Regions from separate parts of the Shewanella bicestrii genome, predicted to be linked through region 3. Evidence: predicted binding sites of a transcription regulator. Region 3 holds the regulator's gene; each other region holds the start of a gene.
The links. Region 3 encodes NrdR, which represses ribonucleotide reductase genes. Its sites were predicted from a motif close to AAACACNANATNTNGTGTTT; they were not measured.
Positions count from the first base shown of each region.

Region 1: nrdA (class 1a ribonucleoside-diphosphate reductase subunit alpha) is a predicted target of NrdR. The motif match lies at 2,627-2,646, and genes of this name have one in related genera.
Region 2: nrdD (anaerobic ribonucleoside-triphosphate reductase) is a predicted target of NrdR. The motif match lies at 2,217-2,236, and genes of this name have one in related genera.

Region 1 covers NZ_CP022358.1:2,471,837-2,482,286, forward strand. Annotated here, with positions in the region: gene gyrA (DNA gyrase subunit A) at 1-540, opposite strand, end outside; gene ubiG (bifunctional 2-polyprenyl-6-hydroxyphenol methylase/3-demethylubiquinol 3-O-methyltransferase UbiG) at 926-1,636, shown strand; gene CF168_RS10840 (HAD family hydrolase) at 1,638-2,312, shown strand; gene nrdA (class 1a ribonucleoside-diphosphate reductase subunit alpha) at 2,800-5,088, shown strand; gene nrdB (class Ia ribonucleoside-diphosphate reductase subunit beta) at 5,150-6,280, shown strand; gene yfaE (class I ribonucleotide reductase maintenance protein YfaE) at 6,297-6,707, shown strand; gene CF168_RS10860 (nuclear transport factor 2 family protein) at 6,906-7,361, shown strand; one part of gene CF168_RS10865 (IS3 family transposase) at 7,435-8,312, opposite strand; one part of gene CF168_RS10865 (IS3 family transposase) at 8,312-8,663, opposite strand; one part of gene CF168_RS10870 (IS3 family transposase) at 8,804-9,152, shown strand; one part of gene CF168_RS10870 (IS3 family transposase) at 9,152-10,020, shown strand; gene CF168_RS10875 (FAD-dependent oxidoreductase) at 10,072-10,450, opposite strand, start outside.
Region 2 covers NZ_CP022358.1:1,807,564-1,818,013, forward strand. Annotated here, with positions in the region: gene rssA (patatin-like phospholipase RssA) at 176-1,123, shown strand; gene CF168_RS07875 (hypothetical protein) at 1,233-1,913, shown strand; gene nrdD (anaerobic ribonucleoside-triphosphate reductase) at 2,267-4,384, shown strand; gene nrdG (anaerobic ribonucleoside-triphosphate reductase-activating protein) at 4,490-4,951, shown strand; gene CF168_RS07890 (YibL family ribosome-associated protein) at 5,077-5,433, shown strand; gene ribA (GTP cyclohydrolase II) at 5,697-6,308, shown strand; gene CF168_RS07900 (hypothetical protein) at 6,516-7,292, shown strand; gene CF168_RS07905 (FlxA-like family protein) at 7,357-7,803, opposite strand; gene CF168_RS07910 (PQQ-dependent sugar dehydrogenase) at 8,257-9,300, shown strand; gene CF168_RS07915 (VF530 family DNA-binding protein) at 9,436-9,798, opposite strand; gene CF168_RS07920 (carbon starvation CstA family protein) at 9,937-10,450, opposite strand, start outside.
Region 3 covers NZ_CP022358.1:3,472,442-3,482,891, reverse strand. Annotated here, with positions in the region: gene CF168_RS15240 (TIGR00341 family protein) at 1-59, shown strand, start outside; gene ettA (energy-dependent translational throttle protein EttA) at 135-1,802, opposite strand; gene glyA (serine hydroxymethyltransferase) at 1,993-3,246, shown strand; gene nrdR (transcriptional regulator NrdR) at 3,457-3,906, shown strand; gene ribD (bifunctional diaminohydroxyphosphoribosylaminopyrimidine deaminase/5-amino-6-(5-phosphoribosylamino)uracil reductase RibD) at 3,994-5,139, shown strand; gene CF168_RS15215 (riboflavin synthase) at 5,147-5,803, shown strand; gene ribBA (bifunctional 3,4-dihydroxy-2-butanone-4-phosphate synthase/GTP cyclohydrolase II) at 5,871-6,974, shown strand; gene ribH (6,7-dimethyl-8-ribityllumazine synthase) at 7,114-7,590, shown strand; gene nusB (transcription antitermination factor NusB) at 7,605-8,009, shown strand; gene thiL (thiamine-phosphate kinase) at 8,088-9,044, shown strand; gene CF168_RS15190 (phosphatidylglycerophosphatase A family protein) at 9,044-9,538, shown strand; gene CF168_RS15185 (universal stress protein) at 9,609-10,450, opposite strand, start outside.

The DNA of each region.
Region 1 (10,450 bases), 1.0 Mb from region 3:
TGTCGCCATACCGACCGCAATACCCGATGAACCGTTGATTAACAGGTTAGGGACACGTGTCGGTAATACAGCGGGAATTTGTTCTGTGCCATCGTAGTTGGGCACATAGTCAACGGTTTCTTTTTCAAGATCGGCGAGGAGCTGGTGCGCTAACTTATCCATACGGATTTCGGTATAACGCATTGCCGCTGCGGAGTCACCGTCAACCGAACCGAAGTTTCCTTGACCGTCGACTAAGGTATAACGCAGAGAGAAAGGCTGAGCCATACGTACGATAGTATCGTAAACCGCCAAATCACCATGGGGGTGATATTTACCGATCACGTCACCAACCACACGGGCAGACTTTTTGTACGGCTTGTTCCAATCGTTCTTCAATTCACTCATGGCAAACAGCACGCGGCGATGCACAGGCTTAAGGCCATCACGCACGTCTGGTAATGCACGTCCCACGATGACGCTCATGGCGTAATCAAGGTACGAATTCTTTAGTTCGTCTTCGATATTAATTGGCGAAATAGATGATGCCAGATCAGTCATAAACTGCTCGTTCCCCTGAAAATTAGCCGACAACGTATAATCCGTATCATTGAGCGGCCCAAAAACGTGATTTGGCATTCTAACACAGTTATTTAATGTCGCCAGACCTATCCTACGTGAATTGCGAAGGATGTGGCTTAATAGATGAAAACACTGTCAATTTGCCCTTTTAAACCCGATAAAATCCGTTGTTAATGGCGAAATTGAGGCCAAGACTTGATTAATCTCTGAGCAGAAAAACCGCTCTGCTTCACAAAGTGTTTAAGAATTAATGATAATTGCTGAAATTTCACTCAACCACAAAGACTTAGGATTAGCCAATACTGTGTTTATCCCCCATTGTCGTTATAATAGCCGCACAATGACAGCCGTAATAGGTAATAGCATGCAACAGAATACCAACGTAGACCCGCAGGAAATCGCAAAGTTTGAACGTATGGCCGAAACCTGGTGGGATCTCAACGGCGAGTTTAAGCCGCTGCATCTATTAAATCCCCTGCGCCTTAACTATATCGATCAAACCGCGGGCGGGATTTTTGGTAAGAAAGTGCTCGACGTCGGCTGCGGCGGCGGCATTTTATCCGAAAGCATGGCGCGCATCGGCGCGATCGTTGACGGCCTCGATATGGGGGAAGAACCATTAGAAGTCGCGCGTTTACATGCACTGGAAACGGGTGTGAGCATCAATTACGTCAAAAACACCGCCGAAGCGCATCGGGAAGAACACCGCGAATACTACGATGTGGTGACCTGTATGGAGATGCTCGAGCATGTGCCTGATCCACAATCGGTGATTCAAGCCTGCTGCGATATGGTTAAACCCGGCGGTTTTGTATTTTTCTCCACGATTAATCGCAATATGAAATCTTTTGTCGAAACCATCATTGGCGCTGAATATCTACTGAAGATGCTGCCCATTGGTACTCATGATCATAATAAGTTTATTAAACCTTCTGAATTGATTGCCTTAGTCGATAACACCGATCTTATCTGTAAAGATGCACTTGGGATCACCTATAACCCACTGACGGGGATCTTTAAGTACACCCCAAAGGTCGATGTTAACTATATGATCGCGACGCAAAAGGTAGATTAAGATGAGTTTAGCTGAGGTTAAAGGGGTCTTATTCGACCTTGACGGTACCCTTGCCGATACCGCACCGGATCTGGTTCAGGCCCTTAACCTCAGTTTGTCGGATGTCGGTATCGCGGCAAAACCCATCGCAGACATGCGTAGCGCCGCCTCCCATGGCAGCTTTGCCTTAGTCGATGCGGCGATTCCAGGCGCGGATAACGCACTGCGCACTCAAGTACAGCAAGGACTCCTCGCCCATTATCAAAGGATCAATGGCGACCATTGCCAGTTGTTTGATGGTATCGCCCCCCTACTCGACTGGCTCGAGTTGTGCCGCGTGCCATTTGGGGTGATCACGAACAAACCCGCTCGCTTTACACGACCTCTATTACATAAGCTTAAGCTCAGCTCGCGTATGCCGGTGATGATCAGTGGCGATTCGACTCGTTACCCTAAGCCCCATACCGCACCTATGCTATTGGGCGCACAGCAATTGCAATGCCGGCCACAGCAAATTCTCTATTTAGGCGATGCAGAGCGGGATTTACTCGCGGCCCAAGCGGCGGGCATGCTCGGCGGTGTGGCGCTGTGGGGATATTTGGGTGAGGCCGATACGCCCGATGCATGGCCTGCCTATGCGCAGTTTAACTCACCATCGAGTTTGCATTCGGCCTTAAGCCAAGCATTGGCCAAATAGCGGTAACGGATTGACCAAGGTTAACGGCCCAACCGAATCCCATTAACGGCGAAATTATGCGCCCTTCGCTGGTAATGCAATTTAGGTTAAGGGTCAATCCTTGCGATCGCGATCGCTGCTTATTTTAGCGATCGATCACACAGTGAAATTTGCACAAAAAAACGTCATCAATGTCGCACGCTAATCTCAATTTGAGCTTCAGGGTTAGTCATCACTAACGCTTTTCTTTATCCTCAAGATATCCACAAGATACCCCCTGAATTGAGACTTGCAAATAGCGTCAAACCTCACTATCTTGTATCTCAGATTATTTAAAACACCATATCTTGTGTATAGGTAGCAATCAGACACACTAGAAGTTCCCCGTTAAATCGACTATCTCCTGCATAGTCAGCAGTATTAAGGGTTTTCAGGTTGATTGTTTTACAAGGAAACGTACGGTGACTTAGTTCACCTGAACAGATATCAGAACCAAGGCCTCTCTTCAATGAATAGCAATATGACAGTCACAAAACGCTGTGGTGCACGTGAGACAATCGATCTCGACAAAATACACCGCGTAATTACTTGGGCAGCCAAGGGATTAAAAAACGTTTCTGTTTCTGAAGTTGAACTTCGCACGCATTTACAGTTTTTCGACGGGATCCCAACCGAAGCTATCCACGAAACGATCATCAAATCTGCGGCGGATTTAATTTCCCCAGAATCACCGGATTATCAGTTTCTGGCTGCGCGCTTAGCCGTATTCCATTTACGTAAGAAGGCCTTTGGTCAGTTCGAACCGCCAAAGTTATACGACCATGTGACTAAACTGGTCGAGCTTGGCAAGTATGATATGCATATTCTGCAGGATTACACCCGCGAAGAACTCGATATCATGGATACCTATATCGACCATTGGCGCGATATGAACTTCTCCTACGCGGCGGTAAAACAGCTCGAAGGTAAGTATCTGGTACAAAACCGTGTGACCCACGAGATCTACGAGAGCGCCCAGTTCCTCTATATTCTGGTGGCGGCCTGCTTATTTGCCCGTTATCCAAAAGAAACGCGCCTGCAATACGTTAAAGATTTTTACGACGCGGTATCGACCTTTAAGATTTCTCTGCCCACGCCAATCATGGCGGGTGTACGTACGCCAACGCGTCAATTCAGTTCTTGTGTACTGATTGAGTGTGGCGACAGCTTAGATTCTATCAACGCGACCGCCTCTTCTATCGTTAAGTATGTCAGCCAACGCGCGGGTATTGGTATCAACGCTGGTCGTATCCGTGCATTAGGTAGCCCAATCCGCGGCGGCGAAGCCTTCCACACCGGTTGCTTACCTTTCTACAAGTATTTCCAAACGGCGGTGAAGTCTTGCTCGCAAGGCGGCGTTCGTGGTGGTGCTGCGACCCTCTTCTACCCGATTTGGCACTTAGAAGTAGAATCTCTGCTGGTACTGAAAAACAACCGCGGTGTCGAAGATAACCGTATTCGCCACTTAGACTACGGCGTGCAGCTCAACAAGCTGATGTATCAACGTCTGATCAAAGGCGAAAACATCAGCCTGTTCAGCCCATCGGACGTGCCAGGTCTTTACGATGCCTTCTTCGAAGATCAAGACGAATTCGAACGTCTGTACCTGCAATATGAGCAAGACAGCAGCATTCGTAAGAAGACATTGAAAGCGGTCGAACTGTTCTCATTGATGATGCAAGAGCGTGCTTCAACGGGCCGTATCTACATCCAAAACGTCGACCACTGTAACACCCACAGTCCGTTCGACTCGAAAGTCGCTCCGATCAGACAATCTAACCTTTGTCTTGAAATCGCGCTGCCGACCAAGCCGTTGAACAACATTGACGATCCAAACGGTGAAATCGCGCTGTGTACACTGTCAGCATTAAACTTAGGTGCGATCAAAAACTTAGCCGAGCTTGAGCCATTAGCCGATTTAGCGGTACGTGCACTGGATAACCTACTGGATTACCAAGATTATCCAATCAAAGCGGCTGAAATTTCATCGATGAACCGTCGTACCTTAGGTATTGGAGTTATCAACTTCGCTAACTACTTAGCGAAGAATGGCATGAAGTACTCCGATGGTAGCGCGAACAACCTGACTCACAAGACCTTTGAAGCAATTCAGTTCTATCTGCTCAAGGCGTCAATGAATCTGGCAAAAGAGCAAGGTGCGTGCCCATTATTTAATGAGACCACTTACGCCCAAGGTATTTTACCAATCGATACCTACAAACGTGATTTAGATAAGATTTGCAGCGAGCCATTGCATTTAGACTGGGAAACACTGCGCCAAGACATTAAACAGCACGGTTTACGTAACTCGACCTTGTCTGCGCTGATGCCGTCTGAGACTTCATCACAGATCTCAAACGCGACTAACGGTATCGAACCTCCACGCGGTTTGATCAGTGTGAAAGCCAGTAAAGATGGCCAGTTAAAGCAAGTGGTGCCTGATTTTGATGAGCTGAAATACAACTACGAACTGCTATGGCAAATGCCAAGCAACGAAGGTTACTTACAGCTCGTGGGTATCATGCAAAAATTCGTTGACCAAGCAATTTCGGCCAACACTAACTATGACCCAACGCGTTTCGAAGGCCGTAAGGTTCCGATGCAGACTCTGCTGAAAGACTTACTCAATGCCTATAAGTTAGGTGTAAAAACGCTGTACTACCATAACACTCGCGATGGTGCATCGGATCAACACGATGACATTACCAACATAGAGAAAGAAGATGACGGCTGTGCTGGCGGCGCCTGCAAAATCTAATCTTCAATGTTAACGGTTGCGGGATCCCTTTGGGATCCCGACTTATTGGAATACTCGTACCATGACCTACTCTACTTTTTGCCAAACACCCAACGATGCCACCCGTGAACCTATGTTCTTCGGACAATCGGTTAACGTCGCTCGTTATGACCAACAAAAATATGAAGTGTTTGAAAAACTGATTGAAAAGCAGTTGTCTTTCTTCTGGCGCCCAGAAGAAGTTGACGTTAGCCGCGATAAAATCGACTACAACTCACTGCCAGATCATGAAAAGCATATTTTTATTTCGAACCTGAAATACCAAACGCTGCTCGACTCTATCCAAGGCCGCTCGCCTAACGTGGCATTTCTGCCCTTAGTGTCGCTGCCCGAATTAGAAACTTGGATTGAGACTTGGTCTTTCTCCGAGACCATCCACTCGCGCTCATACACTCACATTATTCGCAATATCGTAAACGATCCTTCAGTGATTTTTGACGATATCGTGGTGAATCAAGAGATCCTGCGCCGCGCGACTGACATTGCCGAATACTACGACCACTTAATCAAGCTGACCCAGGTTTACCACCTGTTAGGCGAAGGCACCCATGTGATCGATGGCGAACCGATTGAAGTCAACACTCGCACGCTAAAGAAAGCGTTGTACCTGTGCATGATGTCAGTTAACGCCCTCGAAGCGATTCGCTTCTACGTCAGTTTTGCCTGCTCATTCGCATTTGCTGAGCGTAAGCTCATGGAAGGTAACGCGAAAATTATTCGTCTTATCGCCCGTGACGAAGCCCTGCACTTAAACAGCACCCAGCATATCTTAACCATTATGCAGGGCGGCAAGGATGATCCTGAGATGGCCGAAATTGCTGCGGAATGCCAACAGGAAGCCTATAACCTGTTCCTCAAGGCCGCCGAGCAAGAAAAAGAATGGGCAAAATACCTGTTCAAAGACGGCTCAATGATAGGTCTCAACGAGCAGATCCTCTGTCAATACGTTGAGTACATCACTAACCAACGGATGAAGTCAGTTAACCTGCCACTGCCTTATGCCGAGCAGTCTAACCCTCTGCCTTGGATGAAGAACTGGTTAGAGAGTGACGCCGTACAAGTAGCACCACAGGAAGTCGAAGTGTCATCTTATCTTGTCGGTCAAATCGATTCGGCCGTCGACAGTGATGAATTCCTCGATTTCGATCTCTAACGGGATTTGATTGCTTATGGCTAAATCGAACCTGCTGTTAAACAACCCCTTTGCGAAGGCGCCCATTGTGCGCCTTCAAGGGCAACCTGTGCTGCTATTTACCGAGCAGCGCAATTCGTTGTTGCAAGCACTCGAAGCCAAAAAAGTGACCATATTCTCTGAGTGCCGCAGTGGTTTTTGCGGCGCTTGCAAGACCCGTATCATTAGCGGCAGTGTCAGCTATTTAACCGAGCCTTTGGCCGAGCTTAATGCCGACGAATGTCTGCCCTGCTGCTGTATTCCTAGCGAAGATTTAGAACTCGATTTATCCCCCGAAGGTGCTGACGTGGTGACCTATCCTTGCGGTAACACTCGCGCACAAACCCCATCGACGCGTAAAATCGCCAATCTCAAAGCTGTGCCACAGCAAGAAATGGTCGAAGACTAGCAGAGTCGTCTGCAGCGGATTCGTATTGACGAATATATTCCCTGCATAACACCCACTGATTTGCAAAAGACAACATCATTACGGATTCCCAAACGCTTTACCATTCGTCCTTGTTAGCTTGCCAAAAGATCATTATGTTATTGCTTTCCACTTACTTTTACTTTGTATTAGGTGGACCAGTTTATGCCAAGGAGAGCTATGGATAAGTTAATCGCAATCAGTTTGCTGCTTGTGTCAATAAGTGCATTTTCGAGTGAAGATAACCTCGTTGCCGAGATGAAAGACATGGATAGTAAGGTATTTGATTCATTTAATCGTTGTGCCGATGAGCAACAACTCAAGCTGCACGAAAGTTACTTTACAGAGAAGGTCGAGTTTTACCATGACAACGGTGGTGTCACTTGGGACCGCCAGTCGATGATCAACAACACTAAAAACTATGCCTGTGGTAAATACACCCGCTCACTGGTTGAAGAGAGCTTTCAAGCCTATCCCATCAAGGACTTTGGCGCGATAACTGAGGGCGTACATAAATTTTGCAGCTTAGAAACAGGCAGTTGTGACGGTAAAGCCAAATTTCTAATGGTCTGGCAACACGCCAATGGCCAGTGGCAAGTCACGCGGGTGGTAAGTTATGGGCATTTACCCAACTAAGCAGATAGCCCACTCATATAGATAAGCGTTTATCTTCATATCAATGTCTCGTCCTAAGATAGGTTGACAGTTTTTAGGCCAGCTCCAGTAGCTGGTCTTTTCTATTGTGCACCTGATTAGGGGAGTCCATATTCAAACTCAGATGCGGTCTCATATTGTTGTATATTGCTATCGATTCTCTAACAAGTATCTTCAGCTCCGCAAATGTCCTACATCGGTGCAGTAAAAACTCCTGCTTCAGTATGCCATTTACTCTTTCTGCTAATGCATTTTGGTAGCAATCATAACCATCCGTCATTGACGGCTGGATTTGGCTCGCCTGAAGCGCATTCTGATAAACGGCTGAGCAGTACTGTAAGCCTCTGTCTGAGTGATGCACCGCGTTGCCGATATAGCGCTTATCTTTGATGGCCATTTTTAACGCTTTCACCACACTCTCGGCTTTCATGTCTTTACTCACGTGATGACCGACTATTTTACGAGAACTGGCATCGGTGATCAGTGACAGGTAGTGCACACCTTGGTCTGACTCAAGATAGGTGATATCGCTGACCAGTACATGCCCTGCATCGTGCAGTCCCTCCTCTTTCAGCAGATTAGGATGCTTCTTCATCCAGTGTTTGCTGAACGTGGTTTTTGTGTAGCTTTTCTTCGGTTTAACCAGTAAACCTTCACTTCTCAAATAGGTAAAGAACCCATCTCGCCCGAGTTTAATATCGTGCTCAACCAGCTTGGATTTTATCAACGTGTAGAGCTTACGGGCCCCTAACCTTGGCATATATTTACGCCAGTACTGGACCCAGTCTTTGATAACCGATAGCTCAGCTCTACGACTTTCCATTCGAGCAACTGCCTGATAAATACCTTGCCTCGACATACCCGCAGCACGACATGCGGCAGCGAGGTTTATTTCTCCGTTGCCTTTTGCTTGCCAGACGTACCGGATAAGTACTTTTTTCTGAGGCCTGCTCCATATTCATTGTCCATGATATCAACCATGCCATTGAGGATTTGGTTACGCAGTTTCTCTTCTGCTAACTCACGTTCAAGGCGCTTGATCGTTTCGGCAGGTGTTTCTTTTGACTTAGTCATAAGGGGATGCTGAAAAGGTTTCGACCAATCAAGTCTACCATGTTTTCTAAGCCAGACGAGTACCGTTGAACGGCCTTGAATACCAAAATGGGCTTGGGCTTGTTTGTACGTCATTTCGCCTTTTTCAACACGCTCTACAACGCCTAATTTAAAGGCTAAGGTGTAATCTCGTTGTGTGCGCTTACGGCTTGAGTTAATTAATGTTGTCATAAAGAAATCCTCTTTATGTCAACGTATTTCAGGACGGGACACAATCAACAAAAAAGCCTGAGTCTGACTCAGGCTTTTTTGTTGGTAATGACCCGTCCTAAATAGCGTTGACACTTTTCAAACTCATTTTGGAGAGTGTAATGACTTCAACAATTAAACGAACTCAACGCGATTATTCCCTCGCTTTTAAATTGGCGGTTGTCGACCAAGTGGAAAAAGGCGAGCTGACCTATAAGCAGGCGCAAGACAAGTACGGTATTCAAGGTTGCTCCACCGTGTTAGTGTGGTTACGCAAGCATGGCAAACTGGATTGGTCCCTAGGGACGCCGCCAACATCAATGCGAGGACAGTTGATGACTGAACCCACCACGCTCACCCCCGAGCAAAAGATAAAAGCCCTCGAAGCCGAACTGGAAGATACCCGCATGAAAGCGGCGTTCTTCGAAGCCATTGTCGAAAAACTCAGAACTGACTACGGGATATCCGTCGTAAAAAAGCCACCCGCGAAACGCTCCAAGAAAAAACGGCCATAGGTTATGGCGTCACCCAATGCTGTCGTTACCTTGGCATCAGTCGCCAGGCGTATTATCAACAATGCCAGCGGCAAACAGAATGGGAGCAAAGGGAGCAACAGGTGGTGCAAATGGTACAATATGAACGGCTACTTCAACCGCGAGTCGGTACGCGTAAACTGCAGTATTTACTCAACAAAATGCATCAAATAGTGATAGGACGAGACCGGTTATTTCGCTGTCTTAGGGCGCATCGTTTGTTGGTCACGCCTAAGCGGGCGTACCATAAAACGACCCATAGCCATCATCGATTTAGGTGTCATCCCAACTTGCTTAAGCCCAGCGAGCAGCAAGTAGACATCAGCCGCTCAGAGCAAGTCTGGGTGGCGGATATTACCTATCTGCCACTGCAAGATAATGAAGCCTATTTAAGCTTGGTGACCGATGCCTGGTCACGAAAAATCGTGGGCTATCATGTTGATGATAATCTTAAAACAGACGGGGTGCTAACGGCCTACAAACGGGCGCTGAAGCAGCGACAAGATAAAAGTAAACCGCTGATACACCACTCAGACCGAGGGATACAGTACTGCTCAAACGCGTATCAAGCGGTTCACGCACAACATGGCGTGACATGCTCAATGACAGACGGATATGACTGCTATCAAAATGCCTTAGCAGAGCGAGTGAATGGCATCTTGAAGCAGGAGTTTTTAACACATAAGCCCGCAACGCTGGAGGAGGCGCGACAAATGGTGACAGAAGCGGTAGCCATCTATAATCAACGGCGGCCACATTTGGCCTTAAAATACAAAACGCCCGATGAGGTTCATCGAGCGTTTTAGGTGGAAATAAGTGTCAACTTATTTCAGGACGAGACATAAACCGGTTAAAAACTACAATCGCATGGCAAGCTCGGCACCTTGACGAATGGCACGTTTTGCATCGAGTTCGGCGGCCACATCGACACCGCCAATCAAGTGCACAGGAATACCCGTTGCTTTCATCTCATCGACTAAGGTGCGGTTAGATTCTTGTCCGGCGCAGAGGATAACATTATCCACGGCCAATACTTCGGTTTGCTCGCCAACACGGATATGCAGGCCCGCATCGTCAAACTTGTCATAGCTGACGCCGGTTTTCATCTTCACATCGTGCTGTTTTAACACTAAACGGTGGATCCAGCCGGTGGTTTTACCTAAGCCTTGGCCCATCTTAGAGGTCTTACGTTGCAGCAAGTAAACTTGTCTATGATCGCTATTATCGACTTCAGGC
Region 2 (10,450 bases), 1.7 Mb from region 3:
AACATGTGTATAACGGGCTAGGCAGCTCCTTGGGGTACGCGTATTCGATGGGCCTTGGATTCATTTCCACAGCGGCCTTTTAACGCGCTAAGTGGAATAAATCCATAAATGATTGACAGTACTCAGGGCGGAATTTAGCTTATTCAAATCATTGAGTTGTTAAGGGAAACATATTATGGGCAAGGGAACAAAACCCACCATTGGCATCGCGCTTGGAAGCGGAGCCGCCAAAGGTTGGGCTCACATCGGTGTACTCAATGGCTTGGCCGCCATGGGAGTCAAACCCGATAAAGTGGCCGGATGTTCAATCGGCGCGCTTGTTGGGGCGGCCTATGCCCATAATCATTTGACCGAGCTTGAGGAATGGGTGCGCAGTTTCTCAAGCTGGGATGTCCTCGGGCTGATGGATATTCGTTGGCGCAAGGGCGGTTTGATTGGCGGTGAGAAAGTCTTCGATGTGCTGCAATCACGTATTGGGGATATCAATATTGAAGATTTAGATCGCCCCTTTGCGGCCATAGCCACGGATTTGTATTCAGGGCAAGAAATCTGGTTTCGTCATGGTGATTTACGCCAAGCCGTGCGTGCATCTTGCTCTATGCCGGGGATATTAGCCCCCGTGCGTCAAGGTGAGCGTTGGTTAGTCGATGGCGCCGTGGTGAACCCTGTGCCCGTGTCAGTAAGCCGTGCCATGGGCGTCGATATTGTGATTGCTGTGGATTTGCACGGGTTTCATTCAGGGCGGCTGCAGGTATTACCCGTCAATATGACCAGTCATAAGGCGCCGGAGGAAGAAACCGAAATGCCCGCGCGCCAAGAAACCGGCTTTATGGATTTATTTGCGAGGGGGCGGGAGTATGTCAGCAGCTTAACCGACAAGTTTTCCCTCGGTACTAAATCCAATCCCGGTATGATTGCGGTGATGTCACAGTCGATGGGGATTTTAGAGCAGCGCCATAAACGGGCACGGTTGATGGGAGACCCTCCCGATGTTCTCGTCGTGCCAGAAGTGGCCAATATCGGCACTATGGAATTTCACCGCGCCGATGAAGCGATTGCGGCGGGGGAGGCGGCTGTCGCGAAAGTGGCGCACTTGATTGAAGCCGCGATTTGGAAAGGCTAAGTTGTGAGGATACTTAGTCTTCCAAGAATAATTTAGGCAAGTGACTGTTTGATTGGCTTATTTTTTGCTTTAACCCCATCACACAGTGTTAGATGCCGAATTATTGACGATGAATCCTCTTTTAAATGCCTTAAATCTGAACCGTAGCAGTGTTGCCGATGCCTATGGCCTGAACAGCAAGAAGACGGACACGAGTAAGACAGAATCCTTGACGGATGCCAAGTCATCCACCAAGGATACGCCTAAGACTGAAGCGAAACCGAGTGATGAGATTGCCTTGTCACCCCGCGCGCTTAGGGCGCAAAAAATCCAAGCCATGTCGAAGGATTTTTTTGCCGATGGCCAGTTTAGTGTGTCAGATATTCCGGCCCTAGTGTCTCGGCTGCAAAAGGACGGCATTTTGTCCGATGCACAGGTTGAGCGCCTGTCACAAAATGGCATTAATTTGCAGAGTCAAAAGCCGAGCAAGCAATCCCTGCAGGACTTTATCGACGACGAGCTAAAGTCTTTAGCGGAAAAGTCACCAAACAGTCCGATGATCAACACCTTAGTCGATGCTAAAAACGTATTGTCGAATATGGATGATGCACAATCTCCTGTGCTGGCACAAAAAGCCACTAAGGTATTTGGCCAGTTAACCGATTATCTAAATAGCAATCCAACACTGAGCGACAGCCAAAAACAGTTATGGCAGGGGCTTAAATCGACTATGCAAGTGGCTTCCTCCATGGGGATGCAGCAATCGGCATCGGGGCAACTGAGTAGTTATCTTGCGTTAGCCAAGCGTTAACTCTGTTTGAGTGTAAACCTTAGCTAAGGCAAACGCCGAGCTACGGGCTGCTTTTATTCCAAGGACTTTTTATTCCAAGGACTTTGGCTTTCTGGCCAAGGTACTTTTGTCGTTATTAGCGGGTATTTTTAGCGTCCGCTATCCTGCTTTATGGCCAAGGTCAAGGCTTAAAACTGAGATCATTGGGTTTGGCTACAGTTCTTCTTTGTTCTTTTTATCCATCCGATAAATCATGATCTGGATCATGGAATTTTAGGTGTTAATGCCGCTTAATTGCCTAGATATTGTGTTTGTTGATTATCTAAACACTATATGTAGTGTTAATTTTAATCGGAATGGAGAGGAACTGAACAATGCCAGTCGTGATCAAGCGGGATGGTTGCCGCACACCTTTTGATGAAACAAGGATAAGAGATGCAGTGATAGCGGCTGCAAACTCGGTTGGGATAGAGGATGCAGACTATGCCGCGACGGTTGCCGCTTGTGTGAGGGAGCGAGTGGCCAATCTGGCAGAAGTCGAGATCCACCATTTACAGGATGCGGTTGAAAACCTACTGATGGAAGGACCTTACAAGTCTCTGGCGCGGGTCTATATCGAGTATCGCCATGACAGAGACATTTGCCGCGATGCGACCAGTAAACTCAATCTCGAAATCCGTGGTTTAGTCGAGCAGAGCAATGCGGCGCTGTTAAATGAAAACGCTAATAAAGACTCTAAAGTGATCCCAACCCAGCGGGATTTACTCGCGGGGATCGTCGCGAAACATTACGCCAAGAGCCATATTCTGCCTAAGGATGTGGTGGCCGCCCATGAACTTGGTGAAATCCATTACCACGATCTCGATTATTCGCCGTTTTTCCCGATGTTTAACTGCATGTTGATTGATTTGGCGGGCATGTTGACCCACGGTTTTAAGATGGGCAACGCCGAAATTGAGACCCCAAAATCCATCTCCACCGCTACGGCGGTCACGGCGCAGATCATTGCCCAAGTGGCCAGCCATATTTATGGCGGCACCACGATTAACCGCATCGATGAAGTGCTCGCGCCTTTTGTGGCGAAGAGCTATGACAAACACTATCAAGTGGCACTTAACTGGCAAATTAAAGATGCCAAGGCCTATGCGACGGCGCTGACCGAAAAAGAATGTCATGACGCTTTCCAATCCCTCGAATATGAAGTGAATACCTTACATACCGCCAATGGGCAAACGCCATTTGTCACCTTTGGTTTTGGTCTGGGTACTTCGTGGGAGTCGCGTTTAATTCAGCAATCTATGTTGAAAGTCCGTATGACGGGCCTAGGTAAAAATCGTAAGACTGCCGTGTTCCCTAAACTGGTGTTTGCGATTCGCGATGGCATTAACCACAAGGCCGGTGATTGCAACTACGATGTCAAACAAATGGCCCTAAAATGCGCCAGCATGCGCATGTATCCGGATATTTTGAACTACGAGCAAGTGGAAAAGGTCACGGGTTCATTTAAAACCCCTATGGGCTGTCGCAGCTTTTTAGGCTCCTATAAAGAAAATGGCGAGCTGGTCCATGAAGGGCGCAATAACCTTGGGGTTGTGAGCTTAAACTTGCCCCGCGTAGCCCTCGAGGCCAATGGCGATGAGGCTGAATTTTATCGCATTTTAGATGAGCGTTTACTGCTTGCCCGCCGCGCATTAGACACCCGCATCGAACGTTTAAACGGCGTTAAAGCCAGAGTTGCGCCCATTCTGTATATGGAAGGCGCCTGTGGTGTGCGCCTGCGCGCCGATGATGATATCGCCCAAATTTTTAAAAATGGTCGGGCATCGATTTCATTAGGCTATATCGGTTTGCATGAAACTATCAATGCGCTCTATGGCACTGAAACCCATGTGTTTGATGATGCCAAACTTCGTGAAAAAGCGGTGGCGATTGTCGCGCATCTTAAAGCGGCTACCGATGCATGGAAGGCCGAAACAGGTTATGGGTTTAGCCTTTATAGCACCCCGAGTGAGAGCCTCTGCAGCCGTTTCTGTAAACTCGATGCGCGCCAATTCGGCGTGGTTGCAGGGGTCACCGATAAGGGCTATTACACCAATAGCTTCCACTTGGATGTGGAAAAGCGGGTGAATCCTTACGATAAAATTGATTTTGAGCAGCCATATCCTGCGATCGCCAATGGCGGATTTATTTGCTACGGCGAATACCCGAATATGCAGCACAACATCGAAGCGCTCGAAAATGTGTGGGATTACAGTTATAGCCGCGTGCCTTACTACGGTACTAACACGCCGATTGATGAATGCTACGACTGCGGTTTTACCGGCGAGTTTAGCTGTACCAGTAAAGGTTTTACTTGCCCTAAATGCGGTAACCACGAGCCAAGCCGAGTGTCTGTCACTCGCCGAGTGTGTGGTTACTTAGGTAGTCCAGATGCCAGACCATTCAACCATGGCAAGCAAGAAGAAGTGAAACGCAGGATCAAACACTTGTAACACTTTTGCCTTGTTTGTTTTGTTACACTGGCACAGCCGCACTGGTGGCGACTGTGCTTTGATGTTTAGCCCCTAATCATATTGGGCTTTAGCGCGGACGCAGCAATGAACTATCACCAATATTATCCCGTTGACGTGGTGAACGGTCCCGGCACCCGGGTAACCCTATTTGTGTCAGGTTGTGAGCACCAATGCCGAGGTTGCTATAATCAAAGTACTTGGGATGTGCGCTCAGGCCATTTGTTTGATAAGGCGATGGAAGATACGCTTATCGCCGATCTACAGGATGAGCGCATTGTGCGCCGCGGCTTGTCGCTCTCTGGCGGTGATCCACTCTTGCCCGCCAACCTTGAGGGGATCCTCGCGTTAGTAAAGCGAGTGAAAACCGAATGTCCGGGTAAAGATATTTGGCTGTGGACGGGTTATACCTGGGATGCGCTAACGGATAAGCAGCGTGCGGTACTGGAATATGTGGACGTGCTGGTGGATGGTAAATTCGAGCAGAGCCTTGCCGATCCGAGTTTGCCATATCGTGGCAGCAGCAATCAGGTGATCCGTTTCTTATAAAAGCGGTAACGAGGATCGCTAACTTGCTGTTATAATCCCACACCTTGACACAGTGACCCGGACATTCAGGCCCTAAATGGTGCACATATCGACTGGGATTCACTTAAGTAATTTAAGGTAAAATGATGAATTTAAAGCAAGAACTGCAGCAGCTTAACGATAAGCTAGATAAGTTTCGTCGTAAACTGGCGGCAGCAGAGCAACGTGGCGATGCCGTTATTGTGGCGCAATTTAAACGCGATATTGCGGCGGTCACTAAGCAAATCAATAGTGTAAAAACGCAGCAGTCGCGTCTTTTACAAAAGCAAGGCACAGATATTCAACACTTGCCATTCCACCGCGCCCTCACCAAAGCTGAGCAAGCCGACATGGGTCAACTGAAAAAGTCAGTCAAAGGCCTAGTGGTTGTGCATCCTATGACGGCATTAGGACGCGAAATGGGCTTAACTGAAGTAACAGGTTTTGCGCCAGCAAAGTTTTAAGTTTTATTGGCAAGTTATTCATTGAGTTGCAAAATAAGGCACATGCCTATTTTGCAGCGCCCTGAATGGTTGTTCGACAGATTGAGCTATACCCGTGATCGCGCTGCAGGCTTAGATTTATAGTTGATTAAATTACTAAAGTATTTCGTGATCACGGAAAACGCTTTAGAATAGGCGCTCAGTAGGCGAAGAGCCCAATCATCGTTTTGTTTATGGATGTTCCTTCCGTCTCATGGAATGAGAGTAGTCGTTAAGGTTAAGTCATGTCGATAAAATATGTCGCGACGTCAAAATTACCCACTCCCTGGGGCGTTTTTGCCATGCACGGTTTTGAAGATACCGAAACCGGTAAAGAGCATGTTGCCCTCACATTTGGCACCCTAAGTAGCGATGCCCCCGTATTGGGTCGTATTCACTCTGAATGTCTAACGGGTGATGCCTTGTTCAGCTTACGCTGTGACTGTGGCTTCCAGCTGCAAACTGCGATGCAAAACATTGCCGAAACCGGCAGTGGATTTATCTTATATTTGCGCCAAGAAGGCCGTGGTATCGGTCTGCTGAATAAGATCCGTGCCTATGAATTGCAGGATAAAGGCGCCAATACAGTTGAGGCGAATGAGCAATTAGGTTTCCCAGCGGACATGCGTAAGTACGATATGATCCAACCTATGCTTGAACAAATTGGCGTGAAGCATGTACGCTTAATGACCAATAACCCTCGCAAAGTCAAAGCGATGAAAGAAATCGGCATCGAAGTGGTTGAGCGTGTTCCCCTGCAAGTCGGTAAAAACCGCTACAATGAAGCTTACTTAAAGACCAAATCCACCGAGCTTGGCCATATGATGTCTGAGTATCATTTTACGGATGAAGAGTAATCTTTAACCCAAGCGATAACCGATTAGGCTTAGCAAATCAGGATCTGTTTGCATAAATTGAAGACCATCTTTAGCCGGTTACTCGTTAAATGCTTTTCCTGTTCGGCGCTATCAATGGGGTGTGTCTTTCCACTGTTGGCGTCGACCGCTCCCATTGTAAGCCACACCCCAGTGCAGACCGCACAGCAATCTCAGTCGCTTGCTCAAATGAGCCCCGAATCGCCGATTGATGGTCAAAATAATCCTAATTCCGTTTATGCCTTTGGCAGTTATCTTGGCACGGGTGTGTATCGTGCCGCCGATCAAAATGCCACAGTGGTGAGTATTCCCCTAAGCTTTGATTTCTTAAAGGATGAGAGCAGCCAAACCTGGCTGCGTTTACCCTTATCCTTCGGTTTTTTTGACTACTTAGCCAAAGATATTACCGATGGTGAATTGCCTTCCTCGGTCGGCACTATGACGATGACGCCAGGCATAGAGCATCATTGGCAGGCAACGGTAAACACGCGAATGGAAGCCTATCTGGATGTGGGCTTTGGGACAAATTTCGATACCGATGCCAACGTGGCAATTTTAGCCTCTGGCGTGAGTAGCTTGTATGATTTCAGCCTTGCTGGCGAAGACAGCGTCTGGGTGTCGAGGCTAAGGTTTGCAGGTTACAGTGAGCGGGTAGGGAAATTAACCGACCAATTTGCAGTGCTGCAAACTGGGGTGGATATTGGTCTTTCGCCGCGCTGGCAATGGTTGAATATTCAGATGCAGCCGAGAGTCTTTGCGGTTGGTTATTGGTATTTCAACGAGCTGGATTTTAGTCAAGATGCTGAAAATGAAACCATAGTCTCCGGCAGCTATGAGATTGGTGCCACGCTAGCGTTTTCTAAGCCCTTGGGCGGAGATCTCCTCGGCATAGATAGAATCGGGATCAGTTATCGCACTGGTGACGGGTTAAATATCTGGCGGTTATTATTTAGTTTTCCTATTTAATCTGTTTCAACCCATGCACATGAAGTGTTGATATCCAAACACTAACGCAGATTGGTGCTAAGCCTTAGCCTGCAGATTTTTGTGCATCCCGCATTTTCTTATCCATTAACACGGCAATTTGATTACCGAGTTGCATAATTTGCTCCTGCAATAGCTTACGTTGCTGAGCTGCGGCTTCAGAATCATCTCCTTCGAGTTTGGTGAGCATTTCCTGCAAGGCTTTGATTTGTTCCTTTATGCGTTTAATTTGCTCATCAATAATCGATGTTGGCTCTTCGGTATCAGTCGTTTCCGTCTGCTGCAGTTTTTCTGCTGCTTGTCCCCTTAAAGCTGCACCTACTTCAGTGGCGAGGGCTTGTCTTCCCGCATTGGAGATATTGACCGTTTCTTGAGGTGACGCGTCTATGGTCTCTGTTGAGCCGTTGGATGAAGGCGTGGTGGTGATATAGGCACTGGACACTGACTTAAAGGCGCCGCTGCTTGCCGTAGTATTTAATCCATTAATGTTCACGATAGATTCCTTTGAGACTTCAATGTGGCTGTTCAACTATCTTCATAAGAGTGACAAAAGCTGAGTCACACATCTGAGTGCTAAGTAGTGAGTGCCGAATGTGCTTTATCGAGTTATCGGCAGATGGATAAAAAACTCAAGCAGATTTTCATCCTTATTTTGCAAAGGGCGCGATATGTGGGATTAAGAACAGGGCAAACTGACAGTGAGTTATCGCTTAAGGGGACTCATAGTCGGATTGACCTGCTAAATCAGAGGATTTGGTAATACGGTATATCTAAGGTAACGTAACTAAATTAAACGAAGCTAAGTTAATTGTACGACAATAATTTTACCCTACTAGGATGCGAGTCAATGGATCATAAAAAACGCGCCGCACTATTCAATAAAGCCACTTTTAAGGCGGTTTCTCTCTTATCCCTCAGTGTCTTGAGTGGCATTTCAGCTCCGGCGATGGCCAAGAATATCTTAGATAAACTGACGGTTGCCGAAGGTTTTAACGTAAGTTTATTCGCTGATGATGTTGAAAATGCGCGCGAAATTGCCGTATCCGATAAAGGCATCGTCTATGCTGGCTCGATGAAGGCAGGGAATGTTTATGCCCTAATCGACCGCAACCAAGACGGCGTGGCTGATGAGAAAATCCTGGTTGCCTCAGGACTTAAGCTACCTTCGGGGGTGGTCATCAAAGATGGCGATTTGTATGTCTCTGAAGTCGAGCGCATCATTCGATTCAAGGATATAGACAATAACTTAAACTCACCCAAATTTGAGGTGGTCTTCGATGGATTTCCAAGTGAAACCCACCATGGCTGGAAAGTGTTAGGGGTTTCACCGACAGGTGAGTTAATCATTCCAGTGGGCGTACCCTGTAATGTGTGCGCGGAGAATGAACGCTATGGGCGTATTTTCTCGCTGAATCTGGAGACCAAAAAATTAACCACTATCGCCCAAGGCGTTCGTAATTCCGTCGGATTTGATTTTCAGCCCGGCACTCAAACTCTTTGGTTTAGCGATAATGGCCGCGACATGATGGGTGATGATATTCCTCCCTGCGAAATCAATAAGGTCAGTTACTTGGGTGAACATTTTGGCTTCCCTTATGTACATGCAGGTACGATTCTTGACCCTGAGTTTGGCAATGGTAAAGATCCTGCCAAATACACTGCTCCGGCGCTATCCCTAGGCGCACATGTGGCGCCGCTGGGTATTCATTTTTATCTTGGTAAACAGTTCCCTAGCGATTATCAACAGCAGTTGTTTGTGGCCGAGCATGGTTCGTGGAATCGCACTAAGAAAGCGGGTTATAAAGTGGCCGTGGCAACGATTGAGGAAGGTAAGGTGGTCAAATACACCCCATTTTTAACTGGCTTTATGCAGGATGAACAAACCTTTGGTCGTCCAGTGGCCTTTGCTGAATTGGCCGATGGCAGTTTACTCGTGTCGGATGATTATGCGGGGGCAATTTACCGTGTGACTTATCCGCAGACAAAGTAGCCGAAAGGTAAAGTCTTAAACGCTAACTAACCCAGCTGATAAACCCCTTAAAAAATAATGCGCGGGATAATCGAGTGAATTATCCCGCGCATTTTTGTCTGTTCTTATTAGTACGCTTTGAAAGTTCTCGCGAAATTAGTCGCGCTTGCCCCAGATATGGCTATTGATCTGGCCATCCGTTGTCGATGCTGCTGCATTCGCCTTAGCAGGCTTCTGCGCTGGTTTTGCAGGCTTTTTGGCCGGAGTTTTCGCCGGTGCGTTGGATGATTTTGCGGCTGGCAGCGGCAGTTTATTGGTTTTTAAATACAAATATTCCACCTTTTCACGCGCCCAGTCGGTTTTTCTTAAAAAGCGCAGGCTCGATTTGATGCTCGGATCTTCGGTAAAACAACGGATTTTGATACGAGCGCCGAGCTCTTCCCAGCCATAGTGTTCCACCAGTTGGGTGACTATGGCTTCGAGTGTGATGCCGTGTAATGGGTTATTTGTTTGAGTCATCTTGAATAAACAGCCGTGAACAATGGCAGGATTATACCAGTAATATGCGCCTAGGCTTAAGGTGATGGATAAAAAAACGGGCACTGTTGAGTGCCCGTTCAATTTGAGTCGCGATATTTCTAGTGGTTTTGCTAGAAATTAAGCTTCATCGGGTAATTCGCTGTCGCTATCGACTTCACCTTTACCTTTGGTTTTCACAATCAGTAAGCCTGTGATCACTAAGGTTGAAATGGTACCTGCAATGGTCGACAGGGTCATAGGTAAGCCCGCGCCTAAGGTTGCCGAGTTGAGCAGGAAGGTAATAACCACAGTAGTCATAAACATCGCTGGAATCGTGGTGATCCAGTGGAGTTTATTGTGACGCAGTAGGTAAGCAGAGGCCGTCCAAAGCATTAATACTGCGGTTGCTTGGTTAGCCACACCGAAATAGCGCCAGATCACGCCGAAGTCGACTTGAGTCAGTAAACCACCAATCACGAATAATGGGATAGCTAGGGCTAAACGTTTTGGTAACGCAACTTGTGGCATTTTAAAGAACTCAGCCAAGATCAAACGGGCAGAGCGGAAAGCGGTGTCGCCTGAAGTAATTGGCAGAATAATTACCCCAAGGATTGCCATAAAGCCACCGACAGCACCTAATAGACCAGTAGAG
Region 3 (10,450 bases):
TTCAGGTCGATGTGATTGACCGCGATGGTGATGTGAAAGCGATTCAGGAACAGGATTAGTCGGCATAACCTTTTGTGCATAAAAGAAAAGCCCCGCAATTGCGGGGCTTATTTGTACCTGTAAACGCATCGCGCTTACTTAGTCATACGCTTGTATTTTAAGCGGTGTGGTTCAACCACATCGGCACCATAGGTGTTCTTCAACCACGCCGAGTATTCGGTGTAGTTACCTTCGTAGAAGTTCACTTGGCCTTCGTCGCGGTAGTCCAGAATATGGGTCGCGATACGGTCTAAGAACCAACGGTCGTGCGAGATCACCATAGCGCAACCTGGGAATTCGAGAATCGCTTCTTCCAGTGCGCGCAGGGTTTCAACGTCTAAGTCGTTGGTAGGTTCGTCGAGGAGCAGTACGTTACCGCCAGCCTGTAGCAGTTTAGCTAAGTGAACACGGTTGCGCTCACCGCCCGACAGTGTGCCAATCACCTTTTGCTGATCCGCACCACGGAAGTTGAAGCGGCCCACATAGGCTCGGCTTGGGATTTCCATGTTGTTGATACGCATGATGTCTTGACCACCGGAAATTTCTTGCCAAATGGTGTTCTTGTCATTCATCGAGTCACGGAACTGTTCAACCGACGCCAGTTGCACGGTTTCACCCAGCTCGATGGTGCCGCTATCAGGCTGCTCGCTGCCAGACAGCATGCGGAACAGGGTCGATTTACCTGCACCGTTGGCACCGATAATACCGACGATCGCGCCCTTAGGAATGGAGAACGACAGGTTATCGATCAGAACGCGGTCACCGTAGGATTTGGTTAAGTTCTTAACTTCGATGACTTTGTCACCTAAACGCGGTCCGGGCGGAATAAACAGCTCGTTGGTTTCGTTACGTTTTTGGTAATCAGAGGTATTCAGCTCTTCGAAGCGCGCCATACGGGCTTTGCCCTTAGACTGACGGCCTTTCGCGCCTTGGCGAACCCATTCTAATTCTTTCGCGATGGTCTTTTGACGCGCGCTTTCTGCGGCAGATTCCTGCTTCAAGCGAGCATCTTTTTGCTCAAGCCATGAAGAGTAGTTGCCTTCCCATGGGATACCCTCACCACGGTCAAGTTCTAAAATCCAGCCAGCAGCATTGTCGAGGAAGTAACGGTCGTGGGTAATCGCCACAACGGTGCCCGAGTATTCCTGCAGGAAGTGCTCGAGCCAAGCGACTGATTCGGCGTCCAAGTGGTTGGTGGGTTCGTCGAGTAGCAGCATCTCTGGTTTTTCCAGCAGCAGACGACAAATCGCCACACGGCGACGCTCACCACCCGATAAGACTTCAATCTTTTCATCCCAATCTGGTAGACGCAGGGCATTCGCCGCACGCTCGAGGATGTTGTCCAGATTGTGAGCGTCCTGTGCCTGAATGATGGCTTCGAGTTCACCTTGCTCTTTGGCAAGCGCGTCGAAGTCTGCATCGGGATCGGCGTAAGCCGCATAGACTTCGTCTAAGCGTTTGAGGGCATTTTTGGCTTCAGAAACCGCTTCTTCAATCGCTTCACGCACGGTTTGCGTCGGATCGAGTTTCGGTTCCTGTGGCAGATAACCAATCTTCAGACCTGGCATTGGGCGAGCTTCACCCTCAATCTCGGTATCGATACCGGCCATGATGCGCAGTAGGGTGGATTTACCTGAACCGTTAAGACCTAACACACCGATCTTAGCGCCGGGGAAAAAGCTTAAGGAAATGTCTTTAAGGATCTGCTTCTTAGGAGGAACAACCTTGCCCACCCGCAGCATGCTGTAAACAAACTGAGCCATTTTTCTGCATCTATAAGTGACTAATGATGCGGCTAATTCTACTCGATTGCGCGCCGAACTCAACTCGGCATTGAGGCGAGTTCAAGGTAAAACTGTAGGATTTTCATGTTTCAGAGACTGGGATTGTCGGCTAGTTACGAGTAGAATACCGCGCAACCCTACCTACAAGAATTGGCAGCTGGAGTAAGCAATGCTGAAAAAAGATATGAATATCGCAGATTATGATCCGGAACTGTTCAACGCAATTCAGAACGAAACTCTGCGTCAAGAAGAGCATATTGAGCTGATTGCTTCTGAAAACTACACCAGTCCACGCGTGATGCAAGCGCAAGGTTCACAATTAACCAACAAGTACGCCGAAGGTTATCCTGGCAAGCGTTACTACGGTGGTTGTGAGTATGTGGACGTAGTTGAAACCTTAGCGATTGAGCGTGCAAAACAACTGTTTGGTGCGACTTACGCAAACGTGCAACCTCACTCAGGTTCTCAAGCAAACAGCGCCGTTTACATGGCATTGTTAAAACCAGGCGATACCGTTTTAGGTATGAACCTCGCTCACGGTGGTCACTTGACCCACGGTTCACCTGTAAACTTCTCCGGTAGACTGTACAACATCATTCCTTACGGCATCGATGAATCAGGCAAAATCGACTACGACGAAATGGAACGTCTGGCGGTTGAACATAAGCCTAAGATGATGATCGGTGGTTTCTCTGCTTACTCAGGCATCGTTGACTGGGCAAGAATGCGCGAAATTGCAGACAAAATCGGTGCTTACCTGTTTGTCGACATGGCGCACGTTGCGGGTCTTATCGCCGCTGGTGTGTATCCAAACCCCGTGCCACACGCGCACGTTGTGACCTCTACTACTCACAAGACCTTAGCCGGTCCTCGTGGCGGTATCATTCTGTCTGCTGCCGATGATGAGGAGCTATACAAGAAGCTGAACTCTGCGGTATTCCCAGGCGGTCAAGGCGGTCCTTTGATGCACGTTATCGCGGGTAAAGCGGTAGCCTTCAAAGAAGCTTTAGAGCCAGAGTTCAAAGCTTACCAACAACAAGTGGTTAAGAATGCTAAAGCCATGGTTGAAGTGTTCTTAGAGCGCGGTTACAAGATCGTTTCTGGCGGTACTGACAACCACTTAATGCTGGTGGACTTAATCGGTCGCGACCTGACGGGTAAAGAAGCCGATGCCGCTTTAGGTAGCGCGAATATCACAGTAAACAAAAACTCTGTGCCTAACGATCCACGTTCACCTTTCGTGACCTCTGGTGTGCGTATCGGTACGCCTGCGATCACTCGCCGTGGCTTTAAAGAAGCTGAAGCGAAAGAGTTAACCGGTTGGATCTGTGACATCCTCGACGATGCCCACAACCCTGCGGTTATCGAGCGCGTAAAAGGCCAAGTATTGGCACTGTGCGCCCGTTTCCCTGTTTACGGTTAATTCGTTAATTTATCTGAATATGAAGGCTGAGTTCACAACTGTTTAGGGTGTTACTCTCAGGTGGTTAACCTCAGCCGATAAATAGGATAAAATCCCATGGCCGCATTAAGCGGCCATTTTTATTGCTAAAATCTTAGACTTAAACCCGCTCGGTTTAAGCGAGAAACAGCGAAAGCCATAGGCTTTATTCCATTCACGGCAGGAGGCTCAATGCATTGTCCATTTTGCAGCGCGACAGATACTAAAGTGATCGATTCCCGATTAGTGGCGGAAGGCCATCAAGTGCGTCGTCGCCGAGAATGCACCGAATGCCACGAAAGATTTACTACCTTCGAAGGGGCAGAATTAGTCATGCCACGGGTGATTAAACGCGATGGTACGCGCCAACCCTTCGATGAAGAAAAGCTGCAAGCAGGTATGTTACGCGCGGTCGAAAAGCGCCCCGTGTCCATGGATGAAATCGAGCAGGCCTTAAGTAAAATCAAGTCAACGCTGCGGGCTACTGGCGAGCGCGAAGTGCCATCTGAGATGATAGGTAACTTGATGATGGAACAGTTAATGAGCCTAGACAAGGTTGCCTATATTCGTTTTGCCTCGGTTTATCGCGCCTTTGAAGATGTCTCCGAATTTGGTGAGGCGATTGCGAAACTGCAAAAGTAACGTGGGTTATCTTAGGTTAGTGCTTAGGTTAGCGCCTCGTTATGCGCCGCATTCGGGCACGCTTCCTCAAGATTTCATAGGGTTTATATGAATTGGTCAGAACTCGATAACCAGATGATGAGCCGAGCCATACAACTGGCTCGCAAAGGATTTTATACCACTCGCCCCAATCCTAGTGTGGGCTGCGTTATCGTAAAAGATAACCAGATTGTTGGTGAAGGTTATCATCAAAAAGCTGGCGAGCCCCACGCCGAGGTGCATGCACTGCGGATGGCTGGCGAGTTTGCCCGTGGCGCGACCGCCTATGTCACCTTAGAACCTTGCAGCCATTATGGCCGCACACCGCCCTGTGCCTTGGCGCTGATCAATATTGGTGTAAAACGTGTAGTGGTGGCGGTTGAAGATCCCAATCCGCAAGTCGGTGGCCGCGGTATTCAAATGCTGCGCGATGCGGGCATTCAAGTGGATGTTGGCTTGCACCGCGACGAAGCTTACGCTTTAAATCTTGGTTTTATGAAGCGCATGGAGTCGGGCCTACCTTGGGTAACGGTAAAGCTTGCCGCGAGTCTCGATGGTAAAACCGCGTTATCAAACGGGGTGTCCAAATGGATCACTGGCCCCGAAGCTCGCCGCGATGTGCAGCGCTTACGTTTACGCGCCTGCGCGCTAGTGACAGGGATTGACACTGTGCTGGCCGATGACCCTTCGCTCAATGTGCGTTACTCAGAGCTTGGCTGTCTTAGCTCACAATTGAGTGAAGCGCAGATTTTACAACCGCTGCGGGTGATTTTAGATAGTCGCTGCCGCATGCCGATTACGGCAGCCTTGCTTGCGATTGAATCGCCGATGTTATTAGTCTCAACAGTGCCTTACTCGCCAGCCTTTATGGCGCAGTTGCCCGCCCATGTGACTTGTCTTCAATTACCGGCGATTGATGGTCGAATCTCGCTGCCTGCACTCTTAAGCTATTTAGGCAAAAGCTGTAATCAGGTGCTTATCGAAGCGGGCGCGACCTTAGCCGGCGCCTTTATCGGTGCAGGATTAGCCGATGAGTTAGTGCTGTATCAAGCGATGAAAATCCTTGGCGCACAAGGGCGTAATCTACTCGAATTACCCGATTATCAAATGATGGCCGATATTCCGACCCTCAAACTGGTCGATGAGCGTAAAGTGGGCGCGGATACGCGTTTCACCTTGAGGCTCACGTCCAATCCATCTTTAGCGAATAAGTGAGTTAACCATGTTTACTGGGATTATTGAGGCCGTTGGCACGCTGCGAAAGCTTGAACGTAAAGGCGATGATATTCGTTTGACGGTCGCCAGTGGCAAACTGGATTTAAGCGATGTGCGTTTAGGCGACAGTATCGCCACCAATGGGGTGTGTTTGACTGTGGTTCAGCAATTAGCCGATGGCTATGTGGCGGATGTGTCGGCTGAAACTGTCAGTCTCACAGGCTTTGCTAACTATAAAGTCGGCACTAAGGTTAATCTTGAAAAAGCCGTCACCCCGACAACTCGCCTCGGCGGGCATATGGTCAGCGGCCATGTGGATGGCATTGCCACCGTAGAGCAGCGTCTTGCTCGCGGTCAAGCAATCGAATTTTGGTTAGCGGCGCCAGCGGAGCTGGCTCGCTATATCGCCCATAAAGGTTCTATCACCATCGATGGCGTGAGCCTGACGGTAAACGAAGTCGATGGACACCGTTTCCGATTAACCATAGTGCCTCACACCGCGGGTGAAACCACGTTGGTGGATTTGAAAGCCGGCGATAAGGTAAATATTGAAGTGGATTTAATCGCCCGCTATTTAGAGCGTTTAATGCGCTTTGATACTAAAGAAACTCAAGGCGGTGGGGTGACCATGGAAATGTTAGCCCGTGCTGGCTTTGTGCGTTAGGGCACTGGCACTTAGCTCACTTAGGTATAGAATTTCATAACAACAGTAAAATCATAAAGGTCCTACAATGGCGCTGCACAGTATAGAAGAGATCATCGAGGATATTCGTCAAGGCAAAATGGTTATTTTGATGGATGACGAAGACAGAGAAAACGAAGGCGACCTGATTATGGCGGCCGAGCTGGTCACGCCTGAAGCGATTAACTTTATGGCGAAATACGGTCGTGGACTCATCTGCCAAACGATGACTAAGGCCCGTTGCCAGCAGTTAAATCTGCCCTTGATGGTGACTAATAACAATGCGCAGTTCTCGACTAACTTTACGGTATCGATTGAAGCGGCAGAAGGCGTAACCACAGGGATTTCGGCCCACGATCGCGCCGTAACGGTAAAAGCTGCCGTGGCTAAAGATGCCAAGGCATCGGATTTAGTACAGCCTGGTCATATCTTCCCATTAATGGCGCAGGACGGCGGCGTGTTAACCCGCGCAGGTCACACGGAAGCTGGTTGTGATTTAGCCCGTTTAGCAGGGCTTGAGCCATCGGGCGTAATTGTGGAGATCCTCAATGAAGACGGCACTATGGCCCGTCGTCCTGATTTAGAGATTTTCTCTGAATTACATGGAATTAAAATCGGCACTATTGCGGCGCTTATCGAATACCGCAACACCAAAGAAACCACAGTCGTGCGCGAAGCCAAATGTAAACTGCCAACCCGCTTTGGCGAGTTTGACATGGTGACCTTTAGGGACACTATCGACAATCAACTGCACTTTGCCTTAGTGAAGGGCGAGGTGAAGCCAGATTGTTTAGTGCGCGTACACTTACAAAATACCTTCAACGATTTACTCCACTCAGAGCGCGATCAGCAGCGTAGCTGGCCACTTGAAAAAGCGATGGAGCGTATTTCTGCCGAAGGTGGTGTGTTGGTGCTGCTGGGCAATCAAGAGCATACCTGTGAAATCCTCTCTAAAGTCAAAGCCTTTGAGGCAGAAGATCAAGGTCAAGCGCCTGCCTCTGCAAAATGGCAGGGTACTTCACGCCGCGTGGGTGTGGGCTCGCAAATCCTTGCCAGCCTTGGGGTGACCAAAATGCGCCTCTTGAGCTCGCCTAAGCGTTATCACTCGCTATCGGGCTTTGGTCTTGAAGTGACTGAATACGTGGCGGAGTAACAGGCTGAGCTTGTTAGACGTTGCACTAAGGTAAAATTAATCATTTGTATAATTTGCATAGGGCTGTGGGCGATTGACTGTGGTATCATGTCGCCACTTTTCGCCCAAGCCGGGTGCTTTAGCTAAATTAGGTAAGAAAATGAACGTAGTTCAAGGTAATATCGAAGCGAAGAATGCCAAAGTTGCGATTGTAATTTCGCGTTTTAACAGCTTTTTAGTTGAGAGCTTGCTTGAAGGTGCACTTGACACGCTGAAACGTTTTGGCCAGGTCAGTGATGAAAACATCACTGTCGTCCGTGTACCTGGTGCGGTTGAGTTACCGCTGGCTGCACGTCGTGTTGCCGCAAGTGGTAAGTTTGACGGTATCATCGCACTTGGTGCTGTGATCCGTGGTGGTACCCCTCATTTTGATTTTGTTGCAGGCGAATGTAACAAAGGTCTAGCTCAAATCGCATTAGAGTTCGATCTGCCCGTTGCCTTCGGTGTATTGACGACAGATACCATTGAACAAGCCATTGAGCGTTCAGGTACTAAAGCAGGTAACAAGGGCGGCGAAGCTGCACTAAGCTTGCTTGAAATGGTCAATGTTCTGCAACAGCTAGAACAACAGTTGTAATAGTAGGAAAAATAATGAAGCCTTCTGAGCGCCGCAAGGCCCGCCGTTTAGCCGTACAAGCCATTTATTCATGGCAACTAAGCGGGAATAATATTGCCGATGTCGAGCACGAGTTTTTAACTGAACAGAGCCTCGACGGTGTTGATGTAGCTTATTTTCGTGAGCTATTTGCAGGCGTAGCAACTAAGAAAACCCAACTGGATGAGTTGTTCATTCCACACTTAGACCGCCCCATTGATGAGGTGTCGCCAGTGGAGAAGGCCATAGTTCGCTTAGCGGCCTATGAGCTGACTTTCCGTAAAGATGTGCCGTTCAAAGTCGCGATTAACGAGGCGATTGAACTAGCTAAAGCTTTCGGTGCGGATGAAAGCCATAAGTTTGTTAATGGATTACTCGACAAACTGGTTGCACGTAAGTAATAAGGACAAACGGTATCTTATGATACCGTTTTTCATTGCTAACAAAGGTGGCCGATGTGAGTCGCGCCAAACTGTACAGTGAAAGAATTCCAACTTATTGAATGTTATTTCAATCACCGCGGCCCCACGCGCCGTGATGTCAAACTGAGTATTGGCGATGATTGCGCCCTAGTGCAGCCCGCCGAAAACAAGTCGATCGCCATCTCCTGCGATACCTTAGTCGAAAACGTTCACTTCTTCCCCGATATTCCCCCTCAAGCCTTAGGTTACAAAGCCTTAACCGTGAATCTGTCGGATTTAGCCGCTATGGGGGCAGAGCCTGCGTGGATGACGCTTGCGCTTACCTTACCAGAGATTAACGAAGCCTGGCTGAGTGGGTTTAGTGAGGGACTCTTCGAAGCGGCTGAATACTATGGTATTGCCCTCATTGGCGGCGATACTACCCGTGGCCCTAGAGCCATTAACATTACCGTGCATGGGCAAGTGCCGCAGGGTAAGGCTTTGACGCGTCACGGTGCAAAAGCAGGTGACTGGATTTATGTGACCGGTACGCTAGGCGATTCAGCATTAGGGCTGGATTTGATCCGCGGCGTGCAGCATGCGCGTGCGGAGCATAAAGAGTTCTTAATCAATCGCCATTATCGTCCAACACCTCGAGTGTTAGCGGGTCAGTCGTTACGGTCTTTAGCATCCAGCGCCATCGACTTATCCGACGGTTTTATCTCGGACATTGGCCATATCCTCAAAGCATCGCAGGTAGGCGCGGTTGTGGATGTGGGCACGATTCCGTTGTCCCGTGCCATGCAGGATACCGTGAGCGAAGAGCATGCCTTAGGTTATGCGCTAACGGGGGGCGAGGATTATGAGCTGCTCTTTACCGTGCCTGAGGCGCAAAAAGGTGCGTTAGAAACAGCACTGAGCCACGCGGGGACTAAGTTTGTGCGGGTTGGACAAATCTGCGCGGGCAGTAAACTTAAGTTGCAACTCAATGGTGAGCCCTTTACGCCGCCATATCATGGTTTTGAGCACTTTTAATGAAGTTGTTATCCCAAGATCAGGCGCTGTCGCGCCTGTCTCTTAAAAATCCAGTCCATTTTTTAGCATTAGGCTTTGGCAGTGGTTTAGCGGCTAAGGCGCCCGGCACCTTTGGTACCTTGGCGGCAGTTCCGCTCTATTTGTTGTTGGCTCAATTGCCCTTGAGTTGGTATTTAGTTGTGACCTTAGTATGCGTACTCGCGGGGATTTATATCTGCGATAAAGCTGCTAAAGACATGGGCGTACATGACCATGGTGCAATCGTTTGGGATGAAGTGGCGGGTCTATTAATCACTATGATTGCCGCGCCAGCCGGAGTGCTCTGGTTAGTCGTTGGTTTTGTGCTGTTTCGTCTCTTTGACATCATCAAGCCTTGGCCAATTCGTTGGCTCGATGCCAAGGTCGAAGGCGGCTTTGGCATTATGATCGACGATGTATTAGCTGGCATTTTTGCGCTTATTGGTGTGCAGGTCCTGGCGGCTTTTATCCAATAATGAAACCGATTGGTGATAATCAAGCCGCCGTTAGTGAATACTAAAGGCGGCTTTTGTTTGTGTCGGTGTTTTAATGTGGATGTCGCGGTTTGACAATAAAGAGATCAGTTCGCAGTTTGTTAATGATATTTCGCGCTGCATTACCTTTGAATGCGCTCAACATGCCTTTGCGTTCGGCGCTGCCCATCACCAGCATATTGACGTTGAGCCTGCGGGCCTCATTGGAAATCGTATCTTCGGGCAAGCCTTCTTCAATGTGTAAGTTGCGTGTGTTGAGATTATGCTGCCGTGCCACTGTGGTGAGCCTCGCTTTATATTTTTCCCGCTCAGAAACAGGCTCCTGTGGTTGCTGATTAAAGCTCATATAGAAGGGATCTGGCAAGTAACTGTTAATTAAGTGCAGATCATTTGATAGCAAGGTTGCAATCCGTTTACTTTCTTCTATTAGGGTTTCATTGAACTCGAGGTGAGCCATATTTTCATTGTCGAGTTCCAGTGCGGTGAGTACATGGCCGTTCTCATGCCAATCTTCAAGATCGACAAACATCACTGGAATATTAGGCAATCTCAGTAATTGCCATTCATCTGCAATTAAAAATTCACTAAAGAAAGGTGGATAGAATTTATGACTGACGATGATGAGATCGTAATCTAACTGGCTACATTCATTGACGATAGCATTGTGAATTGAATGGGAAAGACATTCCTTTATACGGATTGGATATTGTTTATCGGGATAGGCCAAGATAGGCTTTCGCCTGTCATCAGGCATTACCTTTGACTTATCTCTATGAAATAACAGATTAAGATTAAAATTGTGGGTTCGTTTCACTTTTAGGATAGTTAACGATGCGTGGCATTTCCTGGCCAATACGACGGACTTTTTTAGAACCGCGTTGGGGGGAACTGATT